DNA from 4 places in the Psychrobacillus sp. FSL K6-2365 genome. Region 2 is predicted to be linked to each of the others. Evidence: riboswitches for the same ligand, from Rfam matches in the RefSeq annotation. Region 2 holds a riboswitch; each other region holds the start of a gene.
The links. Region 2 has a riboswitch for lysine ahead of MKY29_RS21575 (transporter substrate-binding domain-containing protein). Riboswitches for the same ligand answer to the same signal wherever they lie in the genome.

Region 1 (7,681 bases), 770 kb from region 2:
TTAATAAAATGAAAGATATCGATGGAATTGTCAAAGGCTCTGTGGACCGAGTAAAAGGATTAGACGACAAGACGAATGAAATATCAACCCTAGTTGAGGTTATTCAATCTATCGCCGATCAAACAAACTTATTGGCTTTGAATGCAGCAATTGAAGCAGCAAGAGCAGGAGAGCATGGAAAAGGATTTGCAGTTGTAGCAGATGAGGTGAGAAAGCTTGCGGAGCAAGTATCCCATTCAGTTGGAGAAATTACCGATATTGTCGCAACCATACAAAATGAATCTCAATCAGTAGTTACCACTTTAGAGAACGGTTATAAAGAAGTAACAGATGGAACAGATCAGATACAACGTACTGGTGAAAAATTTAAAGAAATTACAATTGGTATTCATGCAATGACAGAAAAAGTAGAGCAGATTTCAAAGAATCTAGCCCAAGTTAGCGCAAATAGCCAACAGATTAATGCATCTGTTCAAGAAATTGCTTCCGTTTCAGAGGAATCTGCTGCTGGTGTAGAAGAGACAGCTGCGTCCGCTGAGGAATCGGTTGGTTCAATGGAAGAAGTGGTAGCAAGCTCCCAACATTTGGCGACAATTGCTATGAACCTTGCTGATGCAGTTTCTAAATTTAAAACAGCTAAAACAGCAGAATAAAAAGTGCCTGGTTCTAATGCAATTCTGAATTGTGTTAAACCAGGCATATTTATTTTTTATGAAAATAATTTAAAAGTTAAATTGTAAGGTAGTAACATAGTGGAATTGAAATCGTGTAAAATGGAGAAGATGTTGGTTATATAGATAGTTTATAGGAGGTTAATAAATGGAAAATAATGATATATTAATCAGATTAAGATATGCCCTAGATATTAAAAACAAAGACATGGTAGAGATTTTTAAACTAGGTGGCGTTGAACTTACAAAAGAAGATGTACTTAAAATTCTTACTAAATCAAAAGAAGATGATGATGTTGAAGTAGTGGAAGATGAAAATCATATGAAGTGTAACAACAAGATGTTGGAATCATTTTTGAATGGTTTAATCATACATAAAAGAGGTAAACAGGATCCAAAACAGGCACAATCTACTAATCCAGAGCCTGCAGAACAGCAGAAGGATCATGTGAATAATATACTCTTGAAGAAACTAAAAGTAGCTTTACAGTTAACAACGGAAGATATGCTGGAAGTATTAGATGATGGCGGAATTATTGTATCTAAAGGTGAACTAGGTGCTATTTTAAGAAAACCAGGGCATCGTAATTATAAGGAATGCGGGGATAATTTTGCACGCAAATTCCTTAAAGGATTAGCTGTAAAATACAGAAATTAATAAAGAAGAGCGAATTCTAAATTGAGTTCGCTCTTCCTCTTTTTCTATAGACAATTGAAAATGCTATATTTTCACGGTTTGTTGCAATGTGGATAATACTTCTTGTAAAGAATTCAGCTCTTCTTTATTCAAAGGAATCATAGGTAAGCGAACACCACCTACAGGAATTCCTTTTAAATTTAATGCCGATTTTACAGGAGTTGGATTTGGCGCTGCAAATAATGCTTTCATGATAGGTAAAAGACTGCGATGATCCTTAGCAGCTTCTCTTACATTGCCACTATTAAACTTTTCAATCATTGTTTGCATTTCGTTCCCAATAACATGTGATGCTACTGAAATAACTCCTGCTCCACCAATCGATATTACTGGGATTGTTAACCCGTCATCACCGCTATATAGTGAAAAATTTTCAGGTGTATTTTGAATAATTTCAGCCATTGTATCTAAATTCCCACTAGCTTCTTTAATAGCTACGATGTTCGGAATATCGGAAAGTCTTACAACGGTTTCTACTGACATATTGACAACACTCCGACCGGGAATATTATATAACATAATCGGTAAAGATGTAACTGCAGCAATTGCTTGGAAGTGTTGGTACAATCCTTCTTTTGATGGTTTGCTATAATAGGGAACAACAAGCATAATACCATCGACACCTGCATCAGCTGCTTGTCTTGTTAAATCGATGGATGCTTTTGTGTTATACGAGCCGGTGCCAGCAATTACCGGGACTCTACCATTCACAACTTCTACTGTAAATTTAAACAGTTTAACTTTTTCTTCCTCTGTTAACGTCGGAGACTCTCCGGTTGTACCAGATATGACTAAACCATCAGTTCCATTGGCAATTAAATAGTCTATTAAGTTTCGTGTAGCTGGAAAATCTATTTCCTCATTATGATCAAAAGGAGTCACCATAGCCGTTAATATTTGTCCAAAATTCATAACTTCTCCACATCCTCTAGTTATATTATTAAAAATTCAGGGAGAAGGGCGGTATCAATTATGCCTCCGCGTAATTGCGTAAAGATTTTAAATTACACTAGCGAAATTCAAAATCTATGACATCCGCCGGAGGCATAACTTGACGGTTGTTTAGTCAAGTTATGTAGACGCAAAAAAGCAACAACGAGGGCTCGTTGTTGCAATAGAAATAAAGTAATATTTCCGTGCGTAAGATAGCCCTCCATATAGTCTCCTATATGACAATTCAGTGTTTATTCAACAGCAGAACCAGCTTCAAGAAAAATGAGATTCTTTCAACTTCGGCAAATTCCCCTTTCCACAAATATCAAAGGATCTCATTATCCTCCAAATGTGTACTGATGGTCTTCGCGCCTCTATCCTTACTTCAAATGTATTTGAAATAAGAGAATATTTAATTATTAAAATAATACATGTTTTTTAATACTAATGCAACAGTTTACCTGTAAAATAAATATAAAGCTATTTAAGGTCAGTATAATTAATAAGTTTCATACGTTAAAACCATACTATTCAAGAGGTGAAAAGGATGTATAAATTATTGTCTCATAATGATTTAGATGGTGTCGGATGTGGCATTTTAGCAAAGCTTGCTTTTGGTGAGCAAGTGAAGGTGCGTTATAATTCGATTTCCTCCCTTAATCGAGAGATTGAATACTTTTTAGAAAATGATGAGCCAGATACATTTTTATTTGTAACTGATTTGACTCCAAACGAGGACAATGAAAAAAGGCTTAATGACTTTTATAATGCAAAAGGGAAGGTCCAACTGATTGATCATCACAAATCTGCCTTACACTTTAATGATTATGAGTGGGGATATATTCTAGTAGAAGATCACGAAGGCAAATTAACTTCAGCTACTTCATTGTTATATGAATATCTTGTAACAAATAAATTGTTGGAACCAACTGCAGCACTCACAGAATTTGTAGAATTAGTTAGACAGTATGATACATGGGAATGGGAGAAGAATGAGAACCACCAAGCTCACTCGCTTAACTCACTATTCTATTTAATATCGATGGAAGAATTCGAAGAAAAAATATTAGAGAGACTTCGTACAAGTGATCATTTTGATTTTGATGAATTTGAAAAGAAAATATTGAAAATGGAAGCGGACAAGATTGACCGTTATATTCGTCGCAAGAAAAGAGAAATTGTCCAAGCAACCATAGGGGAACATTTGGCAGGAATTGTGTATGCAGAAACTTACCATTCAGAGCTAGGCAATGAACTAGGAAAAGAATATCCACATCTCGACTATATAGCGATAGTAATTATGGGGGGGAAAAGAATTTCCCTTCGTACTATATATGATCATATTGATGTATCTGAAGTTGCTGGTCAGTTCGGCGGCGGAGGACATCAAAAAGCATCTGGATGTACCTTAACAGAAGAAGCTTATAAGTTATTTGTTTTGGACACTTTCCATCTGCTACCGATACTAGAAGATGCAAAAAGAAATCAATATAATTTGAAACAATCATCATTTGGTTCATTTTATATGAATAGAAAAAATGATACGTTCATTTTGTATTCTAAAAATAATCAGGATTGGATACTTGAAAAAAATAAAACCGAAATAGGACAAACCTTTACTAGTTTTGAAGAAGGAGAGCGATTCCTAAAAAGAAACTATGAGGCAGCTTTGGTAAGGGATGACTTGTTCGTTGATTACTTAATGAGTGAAGTGAAAAAAAGAGACAATTCATGATGAATTGTCAATTCTAAGGATTTTAATCTATTTACTTGCGTTCGTCTGTTAAATACTTGCTTTCAAGAAGTCGGTACTTGCGGAGTGTCCTTACTTACTTTCTTTCAATCTGGATTTACTTGCTCTTGAACTAGCTGTACTTGCGGAGTGGTAATTTAAACCAAAAATATCTACCTCTAATAAAACCGGAAAATTGAATATAAATAGAATGATAAGGTATCATTAATGCCGACAGACTAATTATAAAAAACATGAAACCGCAGAAATTTAGGGGGTAAATTAAATGGAAATTGGAATAACAACGTTTGTAGAAACAACACCAGATGTAAAAACAGGCAAAGTAATTAGCCATGCTGAGCGTATACGTGAGGTTGTTGAAGAAATTGTATTAGCGGATCAAGTTGGGTTAGATGTATTTGGTGTAGGGGAACATCACCGAAAGGATTATGCGGCTTCTGCTCCAGCTGTTCTTCTAGCTGCAGCTGCTTCACGGACGAAGCAAATAAGACTCACAAGTGCTGTAACAGTACTTTCTTCTGATGACCCAGTGCGAGTGTTTGAGGAATTTTCTACATTAGACGCTATTTCTAATGGTCGTGCTGAAATCATGGCTGGACGTGGTTCCTTTATCGAATCTTTCCCCCTTTTTGGCTATGACTTAAAAGACTATGATGAACTGTATGAAGAAAAGTTAGATTTGCTATTAAAAATACGGGAGTCTGAAATGGTTACATGGGATGGTAAGCATCGAGCTGCTATTCAGAATCGCGGGGTATATCCGCGTCCCGTTCAAAACCCTCTACCGGTTTGGATTGCAAGTGGTGGAACTCCACAATCTGTTGCACGAGCTGGTTTCCTTGGATTGCCACTAGTGCTGGCGATTATCGGAGGAAGTCCATTACAGTTTGAACCACTAGTGAGGCTATATAAGAAAGCTGCTAGTGAAGCAGGTCATGATGTGTCCAAGCTGACAGTTGCATCCCACTCGCACGGTTTTGTTGCCGAAAGTACCGAAATGGCAGTAGATAAATTTTTTCCGCCGACACAGCAAGCGATGAACGTTTTAGGCAGAGAACGCGGATGGGGTCCGTATACGCGTTCAACCTTTGATGCTGCACGTAGCTTGGAAGGTGCTTTATACGTAGGAGATGTAAAGACCGTAGCAGATAAGATTATATTTCTCCGTAAAAATGTTGGTATCACCCGTTTTATGCTTCATGTACCAGTTGGTTCAATGCCACATGAAGACGTGATGAAAGCAATAGAATTACTAGGTAAAGAAGTGGCACCGAAAGTTCGTGCGGAAATAGCTAGATGGGAAGCAGAAGGTAAAAGTAATTAATAAAGTTCTTTCGTAAAAAAAATATATATGAGTAGCTCTAAGGGAACGATTTTCGTTCTCTTTTTTTAAAAGATATTATATAAAATTTACCTGTGAACACTGGGTTCAAGGCATTTTCATGAATAATTAATCTCGCTGACTTCCGTTTCAGGTATGGTGCAAAGGTTAAGAGTGCCACCTCGTATGACAACGCCTTCGTGACCCACATCCTGTGGGCCTTCGCGGGAGAAGCGATGAACCATCATCGACCATTGGGATACGTTGTGATGGTTCATCTGACTCCCTCATCCCGCAGGAGTCTCGACCTTGCACTACAATCAAAGTAATGAGTAATGCTTGAGAAGATTTCCCTTATTACTAGCGTTAATTTCAGCTGGACATTTTATCATATAATTCACTTTTATTTAGTTGTTCTTGCTTACAATTATCAGTTTTTGTACATGGTTGATTGGAGCGCAGTTCTGAGCGGAAATCAACGGCATATCTAGGAAAGAGGACCGGGAATCATTTTGCCTGGTTTTTTTTATTTTTTTTATTATGAAGCAATGATTTCACTCATAGAAATAGAAAGAGTAGTAAATTCAGATGTTTAAAACAAGTTATAAATAGGTTGAATGTTATAATAAGAATAATATTTAGTATGAAAAACGTATAAAAGAGAAGTGAAGGTGAGTAATGATATGAAAGAGAAAATAATTATCAATGCCGATGAGTGCTACCAGCAAGCAGAGGAGAAGGCCAATCATTATTTCCAATCACTTTATGCGCAGGCCCAAAAAAAGACATATGTGAAAGTTCTAACGGAAGATATACATTTGTGGAAACATAAACATATCCGTCATCCCATATTTTCCTTGTTTTCAAGAGGGAAAGGAAAAACTAATACTAGCGGGTATCACAATTATATAAAGTGGCTCAATTATACAGGGAAATTAGATAGTTATTTGAATCGAAGCATTTCCTATATTTTTATGCGAGATTTAGGTAAAGCATTGAACTCTCCAGACACTGAAAATCGAATCCGCAGTATAGTGGATAGTTTAAAAACTCAGCTCACATCTACGACGGCAGACCGTAAGAATGATGGGGAGCTATTCAGTATGACTGCTTTGTATCGCCTTGCACAGAAGGAAGGAGTAGAATCGACTTTCATATGGTTGATCAACAAACTAAAAAATGTATCCACAAATATTCCAACAGGAATGAATGCAGAGCATGCACAGCGAAAACTTATTAAAATCATTGCTGGAGTAATTATGCAAGAGAATGAAGAGATGGACGTTGGAGTTACTGTAGAAGACAGGAAACAGAGGCTTGATAAAGCTATTAGGCTCGGTTATTCCTACGGGCTTACCTATCCGTTTATCGACGATCTCCTAGATGCAGAAATTTTATCGGACGAAGAAGAAAAACAATACGCTTATCTGATACGTAGCACACTTACTACAGGAGTAGTGCCAGAACTAGGTGATTGGGTTGGAAATAATGCAGAGTTAATCCGATATATTCACACAGAACTTCGAGAAGCTTTTGAATATATTAAGGCGCATCAACGACCAGAGAAAAGAAATAGTTTTTTTGAGCAATCTTATGTGTTTTTTAATTCTCAAGAAGTGGATCGAGAAAAGGATTTAACTAATGCAAAATATACAAACGAAGAGCTGTATATACCAGTTATTCTAAAATCTGCTTCTTCTCGATTGATTGTTCGTTCCGTAATTGGAGCTCCTGAAGATGAGGGATTTGACAGCCGAACATTTTTTTATGGCATTTACAATCAACTGGCAGACGATTTTGCAGATATGTTTGATGACCTGAAGGATGGTGCGGTAACTCCTTATACTTACTACTTGAAGTATCACGATACACGGCCAGATCTAATAAATCCATTTGAAATGTACTGGACAGTAATCTCTAATTTGATTCATCAAGTTTATCATTCAGATAAAATGACGCGTGAAGTTATTTTAGATCGGGCTATAAACGGGTTAAAACGATTCAAGGAGCGAGCAGGTACGGAAAAATACAAAGAGGTAATGGACCTTTTTACCTCGGGGAGTCCTAAATTCAATAAACTAATTCAAGAGATGGTACGAAAAGCGGATGATGTAGATTTCTTCGACAAGCTGCTGCGTGATCATATGATTACAAGCTTGAAAAGTGACAGACAAGGGCAGGAAGACTTTATAGAAACTGCTAAAGCTATACGTAGTCAGCTTAATAGTGTACTAGATATCCCGAAAACTAATGAGATGGCTGATTCTATAATAGATGCTGCAAACTACAGCTTACAAGGAGAAGGA
Region 2 (7,681 bases):
ACCATTTCTGGATCAAGTGCGGAAGTTGGCTCATCAAATAACATAACATCTGGTTCCATCGATAGCGCTCTCGCTATGGCAACACGTTGCTTTTGACCACCCGATAATTGCTTAGGTTTAGCGTTTACATATTGATCCATTCCAACTACTTTTAAGTATTTTAAAGCAATTTTTTCGGCATCTTCTTTAGAGCGTTTTATCACTTTTACTTGTCCAACCATACAGTTGCTCAGCACGTTATGGTTGTTGAATAAGTTAAATTGTTGGAAAACCATTCCTAACTTTTTTCTGTAAGCATGGATATCGTGTTTTTCATCTAAAATATTCTCTCCATGATAGATGATTTGCCCTCCACTAGGCTTTTCTAACAAATTTATACAACGAAGTAAAGTAGACTTTCCCGATCCAGAGGAACCAATGATGCAAACAACCTCTCCTTTGTTCACTGAAAAATCTATATCTTTTAAAACCTCATGATTTCCGAAGGATTTACTTAAATGTTGAACTTCGATGACATTTTGCATAGATTTCTCCTCCTTCGTTTAATCTATATTAGTATTACTTTTTGTTAACATAAGTTGCGGTGGTGGTTGTCCAATCATGCTATAGTTTTCTGGTCCATCTAGTTTTCTTTCTATATAACGTAATATTAATGTTACTGTAAAAGTCATGACGAAATATAAAATACATGCTATAAAGAACGGTTCAAAATACTTAAAGCTTATTCCTGCAACTGTTTTTGCTTGAAAATATAGTTCCGTAACACCAATCACATTTAATACCGATGTATCTTTAATATTAATGATAAATTGGTTGCCTGTTGCTGGCAGTATATTTCGGATGACTTGAGGTAAAACAACACCCCACATTGTTTGGAAGTGATTCATACCAATTGCTTGTGCTGCCTCGAATTGTCCCTTATCAATCGAAATGACACCACCACGTACAATTTCTGCCATATAAGCACCCGTGTTAATCGAAACGATAAATATTGCAGCCATTGTACGGTCCATATCTATTCCAAAAGCTAGTGCAGAGCCATAGAATATTACCATTGCTTGTACAATCATTGGTGTTCCTCTGAAAAACTCAATATAAACAGAAAGAATCAGATTAACTATTTTTAATACAATACGTTTTAGCTTTCTCTCAGGCGTAGGAATTGTACGAATAACTCCTGCCAGCAAACCAATAACTGCTCCAAAAATCGTACCAATTATGGAGATTAGTAGTGTCATTCCTGCTCCACGAAGGAACATCGGCCAGTTACTTGTAATCATCGAAATAATATATTCAATGCTCATACATTTCCCTCCTTCCATATAAAAACCGACTGCAAAAAGATGCAGCCGGTATCACATCATTTTTATTCAGCAGCTGGTTGATTATTAATCGCCTTATCCATAATTTCTTGACGTTCTTCTTCCGTTATTTCCGCTAAAATTTCATTAATTTTATCTGTTAAGTCACTACCTTTTTTCAAACCTACAGCGACTGCTGTATCTTCTTCCTTTGCTTTAAATCCTTCTGTGAACTCCACCATTGCAAAGTTCTCGTTTGCAGAAGATGCGCTAATTCCTTCTGGTCTTTCAGATACATATCCATCAATAACTCCAGACTCTAATGCCACACGCATTGCCGCGAAATTATCTGACGCTGGTTGTTTTTGCACATCTTTAATTTGATCGATAACACCATAATGTGATGTATTTAATTGACCTGTAATTTTAGCACCACTAAAATCTTGAATCGAAGTAGCCCCTTCAAAAGCACCGCCTTTTTTCACTACCATAACAAAGTTGGAGGTGTAGTAGTTTTCCGAGAAGTCGATTGTTTCTTTACGCTCTTTTGTAGGTGACATTCCCGCTATGATTGCATCAATTTTGTCTGATTGCAATGATGGTACAAGACCGTCCCATTCTGTTTTGACGATAACTAGTTCTTTTCCTAATCCGTTAGCAATTCGTTTAGCAATTTCCACATCATATCCACCAGCATATTCTGCATTACCATCAATCTTCACTCCACCATTAGAGTCATCTAGTTGTGTCCAGTTAAAAGGTGCATAACCAGCTTCTAAACCAACTGTAAATGTATCTACTGCTGCTTCTTTACTATTATCAGATGAAGACCCTGAAGTTTCAGTAGCATCTGTTCCACATGCTGCTAATAATAATAACAAGCTTGCGAATATCGTTATAAATACTAATCTCTTTTTCATTTTAATTACTCCCTTTTTATCAGTGTATGTTTGTTCCTATAAAAAAAGACAACTTGTACAAAAAAAGACCTGAGATGAACTCAGGTCGCAATATGTATAGTTGCCCAAATCCTCTACTTTTCCCAAATGAGATAGCACACCATTAAAAACCGGGATGTTTATAATGGACAGTCCTGCAATTATTAACTGCAGACCCAGCAAGTAATACCGAGAAATATTACTAACTTCGGCGACATTTCCTTCTCCATAGAATTATAGCTTCTCAAACTCCACTATGGACTGTTAAATATCGCGCCTCTACCTCACTATACTAAGTGAGGTCGTATTCAATTATGTTTCATAGTCTACATTAGACATACTTATCTGTCAACTGACTCTCGAAAAAACTATTTATACGTTGAGATTAATAGCTACATGATCAGATATACCAATTTTAGAGTAAAGATACTGCTAATGATTCTTCTATTTTGGATTGTGGGCTTACGTAATCTATTTGGTAAGTTAAATCGTCAATAGAGGGATAACCAATTTTTTGAAAGTAGAAGTAATTGTGGAAAATAAACTAAAAAATTATATTGTGATTTACATGAAAAAAGTAATCCATTTTTTGAGTTAGCCACTCGGGATGGATTACTTTTCACTTCTGTCATTTTCGTTAAAGAAAATCGTAGGTTCAGAGTGAAAATAAGCTTAACTTCCATTCTTAAAAAAGAGTTTTTTCTCTATCAATTTATATAATCAACAGGATATCAGTTTCATCCATGTTACATGTTACTTTCTTTTTTCTATGCTATTGTTAACAACATTTGCTATATTGTGAATGGTATTTTCTAGAGCGTCTATTTTATTTTCAAATCGATGCAATAAGTAAATAGTGACTACAATGGGAAATCCAAAGTTTCCAATTAGTTGTACAATGTTTCCCTCGCCAATCATGCGTTATCCCCCTTTCTTTAATTTTTACCATTCCTTAAGCGTTGATATACCTGTTGAGTAAACCCCTTCGAATTGTATTCTAATGAGCTGACTTGTCCGAAAAGAGGAAAATCATCCATCAGTCTATTCCAAAATCACCTTGGATTAAATTAATTGATATTTATCATATTATACTAAATATTTAGTATTTTTAGAATAACTATAAGTTGGGAAACACGCTCTACTATCTTAGATTATTAATACATATCTAATACTAATTTCTTAATTTAATGAAATTTTACTATATTTTAATAAAAATTGGATAAGTAAAAACCCTATATTCTACAACTTTCTACTACTTATTATGCTTTTCAACCAAGTATCAGTCGTTTCAAGTCGAACGATTGAAAAAGGATATTTTGTTTTTTTCAAGAATTAGTACATTACTAATTCATAAGGGGTGAAGAAAATGAGTAGTATAGGTCATATAATAAAATCGGAAAGATTAAACCAAAGTATGAAACAAACCACATTGGCCAAGGGAATCTGCTCTACATCCTACTTAAGCAAAATAGAAAATAATTTAACTATTCCAAGTGACGAAGTAATAACGTTTTTACTTAAAAAACTAAATATAGAAATAGATCAAGTATCCAGTGAAAAGGAAAATAAAGTTATTGCATCGTTATCTGAACTGTACAAAATGGGAGTATTAAAAAGGGACAAAAAATTTATAAGAGAATCCTTGCAAAAATACACTAATAAAAATCAATATTTTTTACAACTAAATAATTATTATAGTTATCACCTTTATCTATTTCGTCTCCTATTAATACTTGATGATAAGGAGGATAGCCTGCAATCTACCTATAACGTAATTGCAAAAATAAGAGATGGTATGGACGAGAAACAAAAGTTTATCATTAATCTAAACTTAGGACTTTATAGTTATTTGGATGGAAATTATCAAGAAGCATTAAGTCGATTAGAGATGTCTTTAAGATTTATAAATAATGGTAAAAATGAAGAATGGGAAATAGCTGATTTTTATAATGTCCTAAGTTTAACGTACTTTAAGTGCAATGAGTTTTTTAACGCAATCAATTTCGCTTCAAAATCATTACTTTATTATAAGGACAATCTTTTATTCGAAAGAGCAATTGATAATTACATCGTTATAGGAATTGCACATAAAAAAATGAGAAAGTATGAAGAAGCAGAAAAGAACTATAATTTAGCGATGAAACTGGCAAAAGATTATAAACTGATTAATTATGAGGAGGTGATTTATCAAAATCTAGGTTCATTATATGCAATCCAAGGGTGTCATGAAAAAGCAATTGAGTTTTATAAGCTTAGTTTAAGAATTAAAGAAGAAGATTGTAATGCTGAAGGGTATTTATTAACAATTCTATCCATTGTAAAAGAGTACTCCAAGCAGTCTGATCATGAACAGGTTCTCAAATGGTGTAAGAAAGGCTTAGATAAAATAGTGGGGGGAAAAAACTCTAACAAAGAAAATAGTTCCTATTATTTTCACTTACAAATTTATATAAATTACCACAATTTTAATAATGAACTTGAAAATTTATTAAAGGAAGCTATAAATTATTTCGAAAAGGAACAGGATGAACGTCATGTTCAAAAGTATTCGATTTTACTAGCAGATTACTTTTTTAAACATAATAAATTTAAAGCTGCGAGTTTATACTATCAAAAATCAAATCAGATTCTATTTAAACAAAAATTTATTAATAGATGGGAGGATTTATAAGATGAAAAAGAAGATTATATTGCTAACCCTATCAAGTGTTGTCATCTTGGCTTTAAGCTTTACTACCAATATTAAACACATTAGTGAAGAAGAAACACCAAGACCAACGTCTATAGGGAATTCTTATATTTAAAATTAGCTGCTCGACAAGCTCAAGAGGTCAATTCGTTGGAACTATCCACTCAAGCTAAGCAGAGATTTAAAAACCGGCCATCCAAATAGATAGCCGGTTTTATTGTTTACAGTTATTATGTTGAACTTCCTTTACCCCAAATAGCGCAAATTTCATAATAATGTTTGTGACCCAGAACACTCCATCGGTGGTACTTGAAGAAAGCTTGAACAGGCTTTACTTTATCACCGATTGCTGCGATGCCTAATCCGAATAATACTGAGAAGAAAGTAGTTGGAAGCAATACTCCTGCTGCAATCACTTAAATATATACGGTAGCAACTTAATCATAAGTCTATTTATAATTTTCAAGTACTTCTAAATAGAGTGCTTGAAGAAATTTTTTAATATTTACCTTTACTTTAGAAGAGTTTAACTTATCCTCAACTATTTCTATTGATAACTTTCGAATTTCTTGAAAATCGAAATATCGTGGTGCGTAATGTTCAAATTCTGGAGTGGTATAGTCAATTGCCCCTAGTGTAGCTAAGTGTTGCATAGCTAATAATATCGTTCTTCGTAGTCGCTGTTCAATCGCCTTCATTTCTTTTTTAATATCCTCCGCGTCCAGTTTCATGGCAAGCGATTCATATATATCTTTTAAGGATGGAAATGTATTTAAAGGATTATTTTGCTGAATAAGTATTTCCACTATTGAGATTAGATCATTACTTCCTATTTCACCCACTATCCCCATGCTGCTTAGCTTTGAGCTAACCATCTCTCTAACACTTTGCTTTTTTAGCACTGGTTTTAATGGAACGATATTTGCTAAGGAATCTTTTATTGCCAATAAAGAATCCTTCAATTGAAATTGTTCTGTTATTTTCGTTAATATACTCTGAACCTCAACACGATTAATGGGCTTATGTATAAAAAATTCAATACCTTTTATATATGCTTCTCCTACCATCTCTTTATTGACGACTTGAGAAATCATTATGAATTGCCCTTTAAATCCCGTGTTTTTCAATTGTTCAATCGTTTCAAGTCCATCTAATTTGGGCATTAGAAAATCGATGAGAACAACATCTGGTTCTGTTGTGAGAATGGGTGATATACATTCCCCCCCATTTTCCGCTTCGCCAATAACTAACCCCAACTCTCCCTCTGTTATAATTTTTTTAAGCATCAATCTGCTAGCTGCATCATCATCTACAATATAATATCGCAGTGTTCCTCCCTCACCTTCTTAAGTTTTTTGTTGGAATATTAATATTGAAAACAACACCATTTTCAAGAGATTCAATTAGTATATTCCCTTCCAATATATGTACAATTTCTTGAGTGTGGGATAGCCCAATACCTGTTGCAGCTACTCCCTGATCATTAAACTTAGTCGTATAGCCTGGTTCAAATACAATTGCTTGATCTTCCTGTGAGATACCTTCGCCAGTATCTCGAATAACAAACCATATATTTTGAGACTCCTCATACACATTTATATTAATTTCTCCGTTAATTAAAATTGCTTCCACTGCATTCGCAACCACATTATTCAATAATGCCAATAATGGAACTTGCTTCTCTGTTTCAAAATCAATTGAAATAGCAGAATGAATGGCAACTTGCTTTTTTAGCAATTCACTATATTTTTCATTGGCATGAATAACAAGTTCGAGTACCTCTGAGAGAAAGTAATACTCTCCCCTTTTTGTCTTTGTAATTTTCTCCATTCCCGCCAAAATACGTTGTGAATCCTTTTTCACCTCATGGATTTCCTGTGCAATATGAAGTGCTTGGACACTTAAAGAATGATATTCATGTTTTTTTAGCTGACGATATAAATCATAGCTAGATGCAGTAATTTGTTCAATATGATTCATCGATTTCTGTAAATAGAGTGTTTCTGCGTATAGATTTGAGCCAACCTTCAGCATCTCCCGCATACGCTTGTTATGTTCCATTATTGTAATTGAACTATATAAGCCCACTACAAAATAGCTTCGAAAAATGGCTACTAACGCGAGTAATACCCATTCTCGAAACTCAAAACTCACATGATTTAATAATAAATAACGAACAAAATACTCCATACTATTCGCCGTAAACTCGAGTACTGTAGCAATCGCACCAAGTAAAAGAGGTGCAGTTTTAAATCTATCTATCGGTATAACACTTAAACCAACTGCAAATAGAAAATAAAACAAAAATGCTGGCAAATGATTTTCGAGAACCCACCAAAAAGGGTTACTAGTAAATAACATATCTTCTCCGATTCGTACTACCACAACAGCAACTCCTGTTAAAAAACCAGTGAAGATAATCGAAGCTGGTTGAAATATTAACAGAAGAAAGAAAAAAGCAGCACTCCCTAAACCAAAACGGAAATCCTCTCCATTAAAAGGAATAACTTTAAACTCACTAGCAATTACAGTGATTAAAATTGTTATAATCAGAGCACTCCATTTGTTGGAGGCTAATTGATGTCGCTTTAAAAACATAAAACTCTCCCGTATGGATGTATTTAATAGTATGAGTATAACATTTTAAGGTCAACTATAAACGATGGGCACATAAGGAACGTTGTATTTTCTATACTTTCAAAACATACTAATATATAGTGAAATTAGGTGATAATATGAAGATAAAAATGTAT
Region 3 (7,681 bases), 1.2 Mb from region 2:
TTATCAGGGAATAACTGGTCATTTGCGTGGAGATTTTCCTTTTAGTTCGCTCGAGGAAATGTTTGAATTGTATCGACAGTCGATTTTGCCATTTAAAGAAGCAGGGAAATTATCGATGATACTTGCTCAATTTCCACCTTGGTTCCAATGCAATAAGGAAAGCGTACAATATATACGGAAAGTTAGAGAAGAGTTAAAGGATTTCGATGTGGTTGTTGAGTTTCGACATCAATCCTGGTATGCTCCTGAATTCAGAGCTTCCACACTTCAGTTTTTGAGGGAGAATCATCTTCATCATAGTGTTTGCGATGAACCACAGGCTGGTGAGGGGAGTATACCTTTAGTTCCTATTGCAACAACAAACAAGGTACTCGTAAGACTGCATGGCAGAAATACATATGGATGGGTGAATCCAGGCAATAACGTTAAGTGGAGAGAAGTAAGGTACTTATATGATTATAATAATGAAGAACTTTCTTCTATTAAAAATGTTTGTGAGGATTTAGAGAAACAAGCAACTGAGGTTATTGTCTTATTTAATAATAACTCTGGTGGCCATGCGGCAAGCAATGCAAAAACATTCCAGCACATGCTAGGAATAGATTTTGAAGGGCTTGCTCCAAAACAATTAGATTTATTTGAAGGAGATTTTTAAATGGAATGGCTTATACTTGCAGTTAGTGGTCTTTTCTCAGGAATTGTCGGTGCTTTGGTTGGTCTTGGTGGAGGGGTTATTCTAGTACCTGCTACACTGTTTTTTGGAGCGACTCTTGGCTTGATACCAAATATTACACCTCAGAGTGTTGTGGGCTTATCTGTTATTATGATGATATTCACAGGATTGTCCTCTACACTATCTTATATGAAGAACAAAACGGTCGACTTTAGAAGTGGGTTTATTTTCTTTATTGGTAGTATTCCTGGGACAATATTAGGGGCGTTTGTGAATAAGGGCTTGGATTTACCTTCTTTTAACTTATATTTTGGTATTTTACTTGTTATCTTATCCACTTTGTTATTAGTTCGAGATCGTTTAAAGCCAGTTCGATGGTTTGTGGAAAATGGGAAAAAGAAAACCTTTAATGATGGAAATAATTCATATGTTTACGGATATCCAATTTGGTTTGCATTATTATTAACTTTTGGCGTTGGATTTGCATCAGGTCTATTTGGTATAGGCGGAGGTTCTATTATCGTACCAGCAATGATTTTATTATTCCTATTCCCCCCACATGTAGCAGTTGGTACATCTATGTTTATGGTATTCTTATCAGCAATGGTAAACTCTGTTACGCATATATCATTAGGCAATGTACCTTGGTTGTATACTATTCCAGTAATTCCTGCTGCATATATTGGAGCAAAAATAGGAGCAAAGCTAAACAAAAAGCTGAATTCTGATACACTTGTTTTGGCTTTACGTATTGTACTTCTATTATTAGGTATACGTTCTATTTTAGATGGACTACTTTAACTTTATTCATCTCTATAAGTAGTGAGATGTATGCAAAGTATATACAAGTGACAGTGATGGTTCACAAACTAATGGTCTTTGGCGGATGTAACTATTTTTAAAGAAATTATCGAGCGAGCTCAATAAAAATCTGGACGCAAATATGCCAATTCTTATTTGATTAAGGTGGGTGAAGAATGAGAGAGACGATTTATATATACCATACAAATGACTTACATAGTCATCTAGAAAATTGGCCAATTATTCATCAATTTCTCAATGATAGACGGAAAAACCATAGTTCAGAAGCTTCCTATTTAACGTTAGATATTGGGGATCATTTGGATCGGTCTAATATATTTACAGAAGGTACTCTTGGTAAGGGAAATGTACAACTGTTAAATGACGCTCAATATGATTATGTAACGATTGGAAACAACGAGGGAATCACCTTAAGTCATAATGACTTGGAAGCGTTATACATAGATGCTAATTTTGAAGTGATCGTATCCAATTTTACTGATTTGGAAGGGAATATTCCTACATGGGTATTACCGTATAAAATACATGTGACACCAACAGGCATTAAAATAGGAATTGTTGCGGCAACTGCAGATTATGGCATTTATTATGAAAAGTTAGGTTGGCATATTCAAGATCCGATTCCACGTCTGAAAGAGGTATGTACTATACTTCGTCCACAAGTGGATGTACTTATTTGTATGTCTCACTTAGGAATGTCACAGGATGAAATAATTTCTTTGGAAATTCCACAAGTAGACTTGGTTTTGGGGTCACATACACATCACGCCTTTGAAGAAGGTAAGGTTATAGGGGATTCGTTGCAAGCAGCGACAGGTAAATTTGGTATGAATGTTGGACTTGTAACGTTGGAGTTTGATCATGTGAAAAGGGTTATCCAATCTAAGAAAGCGGTATTAATTCGAACAGAAACATTGCCAGTTCCCTCTAACGCAAGTGATACGCAGTTAGCTTGGGAAAATGAAGGAATAGCTGAAATGTCTAGTATTGCTTTCTACAATCCTTTCAGATTAAAGAAGGAATGGTTTATGGAATCCGATTTATCTCATTTTTTTGGAAAAGCATTACTTTCCTTTACTAATGCAAACTGTGCTATGTTTCCGGCGGGTATCTTCTTAAAGGATCTTCATCAGGGGCCAATTACTGCAAGGGACTTACACCAATGTTTGCCTCACCCGATTAATCCATGTGTTATTACATTAACTGGAGCAGAGCTACTCGAGGTTATTCGTACGGGAAAAAATGAAAAATGGCCAAAGCTTGAAGTAAAGGGGCTAGGGTTCAGAGGGAACTATCTTGGAGCAATCCTATATGAACAGCTTAAAGAGCTGGAAGATGGAACTGTGTTAGTCAATGAAATACCACTTGAAATCGAGAAAATCTATACATTGGCAACTTTAGATATGTTTACTTTCGGTTACTTTTTTCCTTCATTAAAGTTCGCTCCAAAACAATACTTTATGCCTGAAATGATTCGTGATATCGTGAAATGGTATGGACAGCAAGAAAAAAATGAATATAAGTCATGAAAGTCCTCCTCCTTACATATGTAGTAATTAGGAGGATTGTTTTTGTTCTATAGAAAGAAAAAAAAACGATTTGCTTTCTTTACTAATCAGCGTAAAATAGCTATTTTTTTAACTGCTTTCTTGTTATCAGTTGGAGGTCTCATCTATTATATTAATGAGCAGTTGACTACTACCTATCTACAATATGCAGAAGTTCAAACGAATAAAATAGCATCTATGGTAATCAATAAAGCGATTAACTCAAGAATTTCCAATACGCTCGATGTAAATGACATAATCGAAGAGGTTCCTTCAGATAGTACCACAATGGTAACTACACGATTTAATACAGAAATAATTAATCGTGTATTGGCTGATACAAATCAATTAGTTCAGGCCCATTTGGAGCAGGCTGAGCAGGGGGACTTTTCAAGCCTACCTTACTTAGATGACATCGAGTACGATAAACAAACGATGGAGGATCAAGGTGGAGTCGTATTTTTCGTGCCAATGGGGCAAGCGACGAATATTCCCCTTATCGGTAATTTAGGCCCGAAAATTCCAATACGCTTTCACGTCATCGGTAATGTACAATCGAATGTAGTACCTTCGATTACAAAATTTGGTATTAATAATGCGTATGTAGAAGTCAATATTCACATTAAAGTAAATGTACAAATAATCGTTCCTCTAGCAAGTAAAATGAGTACAGTTGAACAGAGTATACCTGTTGCAATGGGGATTGTACAAGGCCAGGTTCCTTATATATACACAGGTGGCGATGGTGATGCAGCTCCATCAATAGAAGTTCCACTACCATTACCAGAAAAATAAAAAACCTTAAAATTATAGTATTTACTGCTATACTAGTGGAAATGAATAAGAATAGGTAGAGGCCGCATGACTTAAGAGTAGTTTACAGGAGAATGACAACTGTGATTGTAAACGGAAGGAAGTTATGCCGAAATTAGATGCTGATCGTCGAGACAAATCTAGTTGGGGTTATTTTGAACAAAAATAACACTGTCATTTATACACTTGTATAAATGGAGAGCTACAGAGTATAAAATTTATGCTTAAAATTTTAACTAAAAGCCAACCTATATATACATTAGGTTGGCTTTTTATATTTAGGAGGATTTGTTTTGGAAAATACGATATTTTCGATTTTACCGCCACTGCTAGCGATTGTAATGGTGCTTGTTACGAAGAGAGTTTTATTATCATTAGGGGTCGGAATCGTTTCGGCAGCTTTATTAGTAGAAAGTTTTTCGCCAATTGACTCATTAAACATTCTTTGGGATTCCTTTATCACATCGTTTTGGGAAAATGGATTGAATGTGTACAATATCTTTATATTATCTTTCATATTAATGCTAGGCGTAATTACCGCCATTGTCAGCTTATCAGGTGGAAGTACCGCCTTTGCAGCATGGGCTGTTAAACGTATTAAAACAAATCGTGGATCTAAGCTATTAACAGTCTTTTTAGGAATTATTATTTTTGTAGATGATTATTTTAATGCACTTGCTGTTGGACAGATTGCACGTCCAATTACAGATTCACATCGAGTATCACGTGCAAAGTTAGCTTATTTTATAGACTCTACATCAGCACCAATTTGTGTAGTTTCTCCAGTTTCTAGCTGGGGAGCATTTCTAATAAGTCAGTTAGGTGTTATTTTTGCTACTTATGCAGTAACAGACTATACACCACTTCAGGCATTTCTGATAATGGCCCCGATGAATTTCTATGTTATTGCTGCTCTTGCAATGGTATTTTTTATAGCATGGACAGACAATGACTTAGGTGAGATGAAAAAACATGAAAAACGTGCAAAAGAAACAGGAGTGCTTTTTGATCCAAATAAATCTAATCCAGGTGATTTACAAGGTAATTTCCCGGAAAATAATTATGGAAAAGTGAATGATTTAATTTTACCGATTTTATCATTAATAGCTGTTACACTAGCTTCAATGTTTTGGACAGGGTACCAGGCTTCAGGTAAAGTGATGAACTTATTTGTTATTTTTGAGAACACAGATGTACCACTTTCATTATTTATAGGTGGAATCGTATCGAGTATATTAGCAATACTATTATACACTCGTCAATTCAAACAAAATCCAGAAGCGAATGTTGGGTTGTTAGGGAAAGCAGTTATTTCTGGTATTAATTCAATGTTACCGGCTATTTGTATTTTAATATTTGCTTGGTCACTTTCATTTTTAATCAATGCACTGGGGACTGGTGAGTTTTTAGCTAAAATCGTTACAGAAAATAATATTCCAGTAGGGATAATCCCATTCCTACTATTTGTTTTAACAGCATTTATGGCTTTCGCAACTGGTTCATCATGGGGGTCGTTTGGGATTTTACTGCCAATAGGTGCAAGCATCATTATGGTAGTAGAGCCAGAATTACTACTACCTGTTTTAGCAGCAGTTTTAGCAGGTGCAGTATTTGGAGACCATTGTTCGCCTATTTCTGATACAACCATTATGTCTGCAACTGGTGCAGGCGTTAACGTAATTGACCATGTAATGACCCAGTTACCTTATGCAATTGTTAGTGCAGTCATTGCTGCAATTGGATATTTAGTATTAGGTCTTACTGGTTCCGTTATCTTTGGATTTATAACGGTAGTCATCATCCTTATCTTATTATTCTCTATATGGAGTCTTAAAAGTAAAAGAGTAGTTTAGCAATTTTAATATTGGATGTCTCTGGTAATTGTATGGTTGTTTGCAATTAAATAATATGTTACATTGACAACAGTGTAGTTAGTTTATTTAGAATGGGGTCGAGATGAAATGACATCGTGTAAACCAACGAAAACAGAGTACCAAAGAAAACCAGAGTGGCTAAAAATTAAGTTAAATACGAATGATGAATACAAAGGTCTTAAAAAGTTAATGCGTGAAAATAATCTAAATACAGTATGTGAGGAAGCAAAATGTCCAAATATACATGAGTGTTGGGGTTCACGTAGAACAGCTACATTTATGATTTTAGGAGCTATTTGTACACGTGCATGCCGTTTTTGTGCAGTGAAAACTGGACTACCTAATGAGTTGGATTTGGCTGAACCAGAAAGAGTTGCTGATTCGGTTGTTATTATGAATCTAAAACATGTTGTAGTAACAGCAGTTGCTCGAGATGATTTAAAAGATGGTGGATCTGAAGTTTTTGCTGAAACTATCCGTGCGATTCGACGAAAAAATCCTTTCACTTCAATAGAAGTTTTACCTTCTGATATGGGTGGGATTGAGCAGAATATCCGTAATATTATGGATGCAAAACCTGATATTCTTAACCATAATATTGAAACCGTTCGTAGACTTACTCCAAGAGTTCGTGCAAGAGCAAAATACGATCGATCCCTTGAATTACTGCGTCGAGCAAAAGAAATGCAACCAAGTATTCCGACAAAATCTTCGTTAATGTTAGGTTTAGGGGAAACACATGAAGAGATAATAGAAGTGATGGATGACCTTCGTGCTAACAACGTAGATATAATGACGATCGGTCAATACTTACAACCTAGCAAAAAGCATTTACCAGTTCTTAAATACTATACCCCAGCCGAATTTGGAGAATTGCGCAAAATTGCCATGAGCAAAGGATTCTCACATTGTGAAGCTGGTCCACTTGTTAGAAGTAGTTATCACGCAGATGAACAGGTTAACGCTGCGGCTAAGCAAAGACAATTGCAAGGTGAGGAACTTCTAGCTACTCCAAATAGCTAATGGATGGTGATTAAATGATAGTTGCAGAAGGCTTTACTTATGAGATTATAGAAGATTTTCGTGAGGCATTTAAAGAAGAAGCCTTTTTAGATCGTTACAGTGAAATCTTAACTAAATACGATTATATTATGGGCGATTGGGGTTATGGTCAGCTTCGTCTTAAAGGTTTTTTTGAGGATCGTAGTCACAAAGCTACATTTGATACGAAAATAGGGACGATGAAAGATTATTTATATGAATACTGTAACTTTGGCTGTGCCTATTTTGTCGTGAAGAAAATAGGAGTAGCCCCGAAAGTAGTTCCTGTAGAAACTATAAAAGAAGTAAACGAAAACCTTGAGCAAGATCAATTATGATCTGCTTAAGGTTTTTTTGTTGTTGGAAGATGTTTGATGTATGGGCGCTTCTCTCACATTTATGGGCTATAGCACGAGGCTTAAGGGCCAATATAGTAAGTTTATGGGCTATCAGCTGATAATTACAAGCTAAGACATAGTTTAAGGGCTATTTTGGAGTTTTTTAGGGCTATCTGCAAGTCCGAAGTGTAAGGAAACACAACTAGCCTCCTCATATTAACTTAATAACTCGCGTAAATAATCTCTTAATTCCAGCGCTTCTTCTTCTGATCTATTAAATACATGCTCCAGATAGCCTGGTTCGTCCACATCATCGGGACCGATTATAGCTGCCCGTCCATATTGTATATCCATCACGAGTACTTTTCCAAAAAAACGAGAGCTTTGGGAAATAGCTAAATCATATCTTTGGGATTCCCCTGTAAAACCTACAAATCGTGTTTTGGTATCCTCTACATCATCGTACAAATAAAATCGTTCCACTAGTGACACTCCTTCCTACCATAGAATTATGGTACTATAGAATAGGAGTATATATCAACTGAGCAACTATTAGGAGGCTTTTCAATGTAT
Region 4 (7,681 bases), 1.5 Mb from region 2:
CAGTGAATTTCTCGTAAATTTCAATAATACCACCAAGTTTAACGTCTAGTTCATGCGGATCTTTATGAGAAAGATCTAGATAAACCATGTTTTCTCCATTGATACCAAGTTTTTGGTTAACACATACATCGAATATTTCACGTGTTGCAATATCACGTGGAACTAAGTTTCCGTATGCCGGATATTTTTCTTCAAGGAAATACCAAGGTTTACCGTCTTTGTATGTCCAAATACGTCCACCCTCACCACGTGCTGATTCAGACATTAATCGTAATTTATCGTCACCAGGGATCGCTGTCGGATGAATTTGAATAAATTCTCCATTTGCATAATAAGCACCTTGTTGATACACGATAGATGCAGCAGAACCAGTGTTAATGATAGAGTTAGTAGTTTTACCGAAAATAATTCCAGGACCACCAGTAGCCATAATAACCGCATCTCCGCGGAATGCACGAATTTCCATCGTTAGAAGGTTTTGTGCTTTAATACCACGACATACGCCTTCGTTATCTTTAATTATTCCAAGGAATTCCCATCCTTCGAATTTAGTTACTAATCCATCTACTTCAAAACGACGAACTTGCTCGTCCAATGCATATAGTAATTGTTGGCCAGTTGTTGCACCTGCAAATGCTGTACGGTGCATCATTGTACCACCAAAACGACGGAAATCTAATAATCCTTCAGGTGTACGGTTGAACATAACACCCATTCGGTCAAACAAGCTAATAATTCCAGGTGCAGCATCTGTCATTGCCTTAACTGGTTTTTGGTTTGCAAGGAAGTCTCCTCCATAAATAGTATCATCTAAATGTACTGTTGGAGAATCTCCTTCACCTTTTGTATTTACAGCTCCGTTAATACCGCCTTGTGCACAAACAGAGTGCGAACGTTTAACAGGTACTATTGAAAATAGATCTACATGCGTGCCATCCTCGGCAGCTTTCATTGTTGCCATTAGGCCAGCTAATCCACCGCCGACAACAATCAGTTTACTTTTTGCCATGCTATTCTCACTCCTCGATTTAATAGTAGTTGAACGTCTTTACAGTTTCTTAAACGAATGCTAGAAGAGCTTGTACGCCAACTACAGATAACGCTAAGAAGATAATTAATGTTACATATGTTGCAATTTGTTGGGATCTTGCAGATTGTGTAATACCCCAGCTAACTAGGAATGACCAAATACCGTTAGCTAAATGGAATGTAGCAGAGATTACACCTACGATATAGAAACCTAACATCCACGGATTAGATAAGATCTCTTCCATCATGTTAAAGTTAACTTCTTTTGCTCCAATAGCAGCTTGGAAACGTGTTTCAAAAACATGCCATGCGATAAATACTACAAGGAAAATTCCAGTAAAACGTTGTAAAATAAATAAATAGTTTCTTAATGTACCAAAGTTTTTCGGATTATTTTTTGCAGTGAATGCAATATAAATTCCGTAAAATGCATGGAACATTAATGGAAGATAAATTACGAAGATTTCTAACATTAATCGAAATGGTAGACTCTCCATGAAGTGAGATGCACTATTAAATGCTTCTTCGCCTCTTGTAGCAAAATGGTTTACTACTAAATGCTGCGCTAAAAACAGACCTACTGGAATAATACCTAGTAAGGAATGCAGTCGACGCCAATAAAATTCGCGCTCATTCGACAAAACAATTACCCCCTCAAATTTCCGACCGAAAGGAATGAAAACTATCGCAAAAAAACAATTGTGTTCAAAACTTTCACATCATCATGTTACGTATTTATGACATATCCATTGTACTCTCATCATTTTAGAGCGTCAAGGTATCTTTCCGAATTTCCATATGGATTCCTCTACCTTTTTTGGATAATAATTTGTTTATATAATCACAATCTATTCGGTCCCCATTCCTATTTTTTTATGATAAAATAAATAGGCAATAATGATTTTGGAAAGAAGGGTTGCTACTTGAATGAAAAGGAACATTCACATGTAACTTCCTTTGGATATGAGTTAATAAGAGACCATGTGCTTACTTCTATTCTCGGAAAACATGAAAAAGATATATTATATTGGGCTGGGAAGGATTTAGCTCGCAAATTCCCCCTTTATTCAATGGAAGAAGCCGTCACGTTTTTCAACGAAGCTGGATGGGGCACTTTGCATTTAGAAAAAACAACAAAAGATTCAGTTTTCTATACGTTAAGTACATATAATCTACCTAGAAGTGGACAGAGTAGAAGTCATCGGTTAGAAGCGGGTTTTTTAGCTGAACAACAACAGAAGCTTACTGGTTATTTAACTGAATGCTACGATGAAGAAGTTAAAAAGAACGGCTTAGTTACTTTACAAATAAAATGGGATTCTAAAACTAAAGGGTAACAGGATAGTCAGCTAATGACTTTTCCTGTTACCCTTTTCAATAAATAAGCGTATATAAAAGTGTCCCGTAAACACAGGGTTTATATGGATTGAAAGATTGAATAATACTACTGATTTCCGTTTCAACGCACTTTCATGTTTCAAAGCTAGCGTAGCGATGCGATGCAGAAACAGGCGGACGCTTTCCACGGGGGAGTGATGAGCTATCTCCCTCGCTAACGCGTCGTTGTGATAAAAATCAAACGGTAGTAATATAGCAATAAGTCTGTCCAAAGTCTGCTGAAAACGGTAGAAACAGGTTTTAAACTTTAAGAACCAAGCATCTTTTTGACTGTTTTTTTTGATTTTATTTGAGATAGTTTAATTTCAACAGTACTTTAAACTATAAATTATTGTACTGATTGATGCGTTAATGCAAGATCGAATTCGTCATGTAATGCATTAGCAGCTTCTATCATATGCTGCTGAGGTACGACAACTGACACTTTTATCTCAGATGTACTTACCATTTTCACAGGAATATTCTCTTTTCTTAATCGGTCAAACATTTGAGCAGCCACCCCTGGGTTTGAAACCATCCCTGAACCAACAATAGAAACCTTAGAAAGACCTACTTCAAAATCTGCGAAAGTAAAACCAAGCTCCTGTTTATGTGTTTCTAAAACTGTAATTGTTTCAGCCAAGGATTCCTTTTTAATTGAAAAAGAAACTGCGGGTTTCACTCCATCAACTATCGACTGGACAATTATATCCACGTTAATATGATTTGCAGCTAAAGTAGTAAAAATAGAAGCTAAAGAACCGTTAAATGGCACCTCGTATTCTATAGTTAATCGAACGATATCGGATTCAAAAGCTACCCCACGAACTACTAAATTATTTTCCACATCTACTTCCTCCTTCAAAATCGTTCCTTCTCCATCTTTATAACTTGGGCGAACTCTTAATGGAACCTTATAGTTTTTAGCGAATTCAACCGCACGTGGATGCAATACCCCTGCACCTAAATTAGCTAGTTCTAGCATTTCGTCATATTCAAGTTGTTCCAACCTTCGAGCATTCTCGATATAGCGCGGATCTGATGTATAAATACCATCAACATCCGTATAAATATCGCAAATTTCTGCTTTGATAGAAGCAGCAATAGCTACAGCAGTTGTATCAGATCCCCCTCTGCCAAGGGTTGTAATCTCTCCTTCTTCTGATATCCCCTGAAAACCTGCTACAATAACCACTTTATTTGAATCAAGTAAACTATCAATTTTAGCGGGATCCAGTTTCAGTATTTTTGCATTTCTATGTATATCATCTGTTATGAGACCGACTTGAGCACCGGTCAGAGAAATGGCATCTATCCCAATTGCATTTAACCTAATAGAAAGTAAAGCCATCGTAACTTGCTCCCCATTGGATAAGAGCATGTCCATTTCACGTTTTGATGGTGATTCTGCTAATTCAAAAGCAAGGTTTGATAATTCATCCGTTGTTTTACCCATTGCAGATACTACAACAACAATATCATGTCCTTTATCTTTCTCACGTTTCACTCGAGTAGCAACATTTTCAATTTTTCCAGTTGATTCAACTGAAGTACCGCCAAATTTCATTACAATTTTAGTCATGAACATCCGCTCCCTAATTAATCTGTAAGGATTAAAAAATGCTTTCCACATATTGTGAAAAGCATTGTCTCATACACGGTCCAAAAAATCTGCCCATGTGAGATAGCCCTCCAGAATATAAATTCTGACAATTCTACATCTATTAAATGCAGAACCAACAATAGAATAGGAAAAGCTAATCTATGTTTCGGCGAAAAACCCTTTCCACAGCCATTCTAGGAACTTTCCTTCCTCCTGCTGCGTACTGATGTCTAATCGCACCTCTATCTTCACTTAAAATACAGTGAAATATTCAATTACGCCTCGGTGTAAATGCCTCCAGACTTTGAATTGTGCTTACGCATTAACTCCTTCAAAATCTATGACATCCGCCAGAGGCTTAACTTGAATCAGCAATTTTTAACCACGTATTTGCGACGTTTTGTACTGAGTCAAGTTAAATTGTTTCAACCATAACACATGATTATTCAGAAGACAATATATTTTTCTGAAAATGATTAACCATGATCTCTGCTTGCTTACTAGGAAGACCCGCTTCCATAAACTCTTCTTTACTAGCAGCTTGTATTTTCTTTAAGGAACCAAAATGCTTTAATAATAACTTTTTCCGTTGAGGTCCGATTCCTTCTATACCATCGAGAGATGATGCAATAGTATGCTTCCCTCTTTGTTGCCTATGGAATGTTATAGCAAAACGATGGACTTCATCTTGAATACGTTGTAGCAAATAAAAACCTTCACTCGTCCGCTTCATCGGTATTAGTTCCAAAGGGTCTCCATAGATAAGCTGAGAAGTTTGATGCTTGCCATCCTTTGCAAGACCTGCAATTGGAATATCTAACCCCAATTCATCCTCTATAATTTCTCGTGCAGCTTCAATTTGTCCTTTTCCTCCATCAATAATGATTAAATCAGGCAGTGGCAAGTTTTCCTTAAGTACACGAGTATATCTTCTACGTACAACTTCGCGCATTGCTCCGTAATCATCATGCTTAGCTGCGGTTTTAGTTTTATACTTACGATAATCTTTTTTGCTGGCTCTACCATCAATAAAAACAACCATTGCAGATACCGCATCAGTCCCATGAATATGAGAGTTATCAAAAGCTTCAATTCGCATTGGAGGTGCAATATTCATCGAATCACCAAGCTGTTCTATCGCGCCTATCGTCCGTTCTTCTTGTCTTTCGATTAAATGAAATTTCTCCGTCAGTGCAATTTTAGCATTTTTTTCCGCCAATTCGACCAGATTTTTCTTCGTCCCTCTTTGTGGTACGAAAATCTTCATTTCTAACAGTTTTGAAGCCAAGTCAATATCCGTACTCAAAGGAACATAAATTTCTTTTGGTTTAATATGTTCTGATTTCGCATAAAATTGACCTAAAAATGTTATAAACTCCTCCTCTGGATCTCGGAAGATTGGAAATAAAGAAACATCTCTTTCAATAAGCTTCCCTTGTCTGATAAAGAATACTTGAACACACATCCACCCTTTATCCACATGGAAACCAAAAATATCTCTGCTTGTGAAATCATTCATCGTCATTTTTTGTTTTTCCATAACTTGTTCAATATGTGAAATCTGATCACGGTACTCTTTTGCTCTCTCAAATTCAAGCGCTTCTGCAGCTGAATTCATCTTCGTAACCAATTCTTTTTTCACTTGCGTATGCCCGCCATTCAGGAAACTAGTAATTTCATGAATGATTTTATCATAAGCACTTGCTTCAATTTTTTTCACACATGGAGCTAGACACTGACCCATATGATAGTAAAGACATACTCTATTCGGCATTTTTTGACATTTGCGAAGTGGATATAAACGATCCAGCAGTTTTTTCGTTTCATGTGCCGCATGAGAATTCGGATAAGGTCCAAAGTATTTCCCTTTATCTTTTTTAACTTGTCTTGTAATGATCAGTCTCGGATCTTTTTCAGCAGTAATTTTAATATATGGATACGTTTTATCATCTTTTAACATAATATTGTATTTAGGATCATGTTTTTTAATAAGATGGAGCTCGAGTATTAAAGCTTCCACCTCAGATGAAGTGACGATATATTCAAAGTCAACAATTTCTTGTACTAATCGAAGCGTTTTCCCGTCGTGAGCTCCTTTGAAATATGAGCGTACGCGATTTTTTAATATTTTTGCTTTTCCTACATAGATAATAGTTCCTTGTCGGTCTTTCATTAAGTAACATCCTGGCTCATCTGGTAGGATGGAACACTTTTGTTCGATCAAATCATTATTCATATTATCACCTGTTTAAAAAAACCGGGTACTATGTAGCACCCGGTTTTGAATTATGCGTTTTTTTCTACTAATTGTACTAATGCTTCTTTTGGTTGGAACCCAACAGCCTTGTCTACAGGTTGGCCATCTTTAAATAATACTAGTGTTGGGATAGACATAATACCGAATTGACTTGCAGTCGCTTGGTTTTCATCAACATCTACTTTTACGATTTTAACTTTATCGCTCATTTCAGCATCCATTTCTTCTAATACTGGAGCTATCATTTTACAAGGTCCGCACCATGTTGCCCAAAAATCTACTAATACTAAACCTTCTTCTATTTCTGTATTAAAAGTTTGATCTGTTCCGTGAACTATTGCCATATTAAAAATTCCTCCTTTGTCTACTATGTAATGATTATAACAGACAGAAATATCAACATCTACATATTAGCTTGAAACAAAACAACCGATAACAAAACCGTGCAATACGCCCGATCCTGTAAGAACATAAACATAGATATACCGTTGACGATTTCCGCTCCGGGCAGACGCTTTCCGTGGGTTGAGCGATGAACTATCCCCTCCGCTACGCGTTCGATGGGTTGTTTCATCTGTCTCACTGTTCCCACTGGAGTCGCCGCCCCTACGCTCCAATCAACCGTGTACACTTTTAGTAAAAAGATAGTTGAATGCAATCTCACTTAATTATTCGTAGTATATTTAGATCCGATGTGTTGAAATGGACCATTATACAAAGAAAATTCACTGTCATCAACTATCTTTAAACAATAGCATTTCTTCTAATTCATATTCGACAACAGTATTAACGCTTTCTAAAATTGGATCAATCTTAACATTGCTTTGTCAAAATTTATATTATAGTACTAAGCTATAATTGATTGTAGTGAAATGTGGCGACTCCAGCGGGAAAAGCGTTAGGCGAAGACCCCGCAGCGCAGCGAGGAGGCTGAGGCAATGCCCGCGGAAAGCGTCCACATGTAACGAAAATCACAGGATTATTCATTCTTTAAAATCTTATGAAGACAGTGTACACGGTACATTTTCATATACTTTATTCTACAAAAAAGAAGACTGCCCAAAATTGTAGTTTTGTACAGTCTCCATTATTATTAAGCGTTTACTTTAAGTTTTTTGAACTCTTCTATAAGCATTGGAATTACTTCGAACAAATCTCCAACGATACCATAGTCTGCAACTTTGAAAATATTTGCTTCTGGATCTTTGTTGATAGCTACAATAATTTTCGAGTTAGACATCCCTGCTAAATGCTGAATCGCTCCAGAAATACCTGCTGCAATATAAAGATCCGGAGTTACCACTTTACCTGTTTGACCGATTTGTAATGAATAATCACAATAATCAGCGTCACAAGCTCCACGAGAAGCTCCAACTGCTCCACCTAGTACGTCTGCAAGTTCTTTTAAAGGTGCA

Region 1: linked by a shared signal. The riboswitch ahead of dapA (4-hydroxy-tetrahydrodipicolinate synthase) and the one ahead of MKY29_RS21575 (transporter substrate-binding domain-containing protein) in region 2 are both predicted to bind lysine.
Region 3: linked by a shared signal. The riboswitch ahead of MKY29_RS15225 (Na+/H+ antiporter NhaC family protein) and the one ahead of MKY29_RS21575 (transporter substrate-binding domain-containing protein) in region 2 are both predicted to bind lysine.
Region 4: linked by a shared signal. The riboswitch ahead of MKY29_RS13705 (aspartate kinase) and the one ahead of MKY29_RS21575 (transporter substrate-binding domain-containing protein) in region 2 are both predicted to bind lysine.

Annotation. Positions count from the first base shown of each region.
Region 1 covers NZ_JBBOOO010000001.1:3,486,164-3,493,844, reverse strand. The annotation lists gene MKY29_RS17630 (methyl-accepting chemotaxis protein) at 1-653, shown strand, start outside; gene MKY29_RS17625 (YehS family protein) at 820-1,329, shown strand; gene dapA (4-hydroxy-tetrahydrodipicolinate synthase) at 1,393-2,280, opposite strand; lysine riboswitch at 2,507-2,686, opposite strand; gene MKY29_RS17615 (DHH family phosphoesterase) at 2,849-4,036, shown strand; gene MKY29_RS17610 (LLM class flavin-dependent oxidoreductase) at 4,320-5,378, shown strand; gene MKY29_RS17605 (polyprenyl synthetase family protein) at 6,059-7,681, shown strand, end outside.
Region 2 covers NZ_JBBOOO010000001.1:4,252,222-4,259,902, forward strand. The annotation lists gene MKY29_RS21565 (amino acid ABC transporter ATP-binding protein) at 1-524, opposite strand, end outside; gene MKY29_RS21570 (amino acid ABC transporter permease) at 543-1,304, opposite strand; gene MKY29_RS21575 (transporter substrate-binding domain-containing protein) at 1,367-2,221, opposite strand; lysine riboswitch at 2,346-2,529, opposite strand; gene MKY29_RS21580 (YvrJ family protein) at 2,993-3,157, opposite strand; gene MKY29_RS21585 (helix-turn-helix domain-containing protein) at 3,606-4,910, shown strand; gene MKY29_RS21590 (hypothetical protein) at 4,912-5,043, shown strand; partial or broken gene MKY29_RS21595 (cation:dicarboxylate symporter family transporter) at 5,176-5,341, opposite strand; gene MKY29_RS21600 (response regulator) at 5,378-6,256, opposite strand; gene MKY29_RS21605 (ATP-binding protein) at 6,267-7,526, opposite strand; gene pgeF (peptidoglycan editing factor PgeF) at 7,664-7,681, shown strand, end outside.
Region 3 covers NZ_JBBOOO010000001.1:3,034,860-3,042,540, reverse strand. The annotation lists gene MKY29_RS15245 (DUF72 domain-containing protein) at 1-655, shown strand, start outside; gene MKY29_RS15240 (sulfite exporter TauE/SafE family protein) at 656-1,474, shown strand; gene MKY29_RS15235 (bifunctional metallophosphatase/5'-nucleotidase) at 1,651-3,024, shown strand; gene yunB (sporulation protein YunB) at 3,067-3,837, shown strand; lysine riboswitch at 3,886-4,068, shown strand; gene MKY29_RS15225 (Na+/H+ antiporter NhaC family protein) at 4,149-5,708, shown strand; gene lipA (lipoyl synthase) at 5,817-6,752, shown strand; gene MKY29_RS15215 (YutD family protein) at 6,767-7,108, shown strand; gene MKY29_RS15210 (DUF3055 domain-containing protein) at 7,325-7,591, opposite strand; gene MKY29_RS15205 (DUF86 domain-containing protein) at 7,676-7,681, shown strand, end outside.
Region 4 covers NZ_JBBOOO010000001.1:2,742,434-2,750,114, forward strand. The annotation lists gene sdhA (succinate dehydrogenase flavoprotein subunit) at 1-1,009, opposite strand, end outside; gene MKY29_RS13695 (succinate dehydrogenase cytochrome b558 subunit) at 1,059-1,670, opposite strand; gene MKY29_RS13700 (YslB family protein) at 1,953-2,366, shown strand; gene MKY29_RS13705 (aspartate kinase) at 2,756-3,988, opposite strand; lysine riboswitch at 4,084-4,262, opposite strand; gene uvrC (excinuclease ABC subunit UvrC) at 4,452-6,245, opposite strand; gene trxA (thioredoxin) at 6,296-6,610, opposite strand; gene MKY29_RS13720 (electron transfer flavoprotein subunit alpha/FixB family protein) at 7,360-7,681, opposite strand, start outside.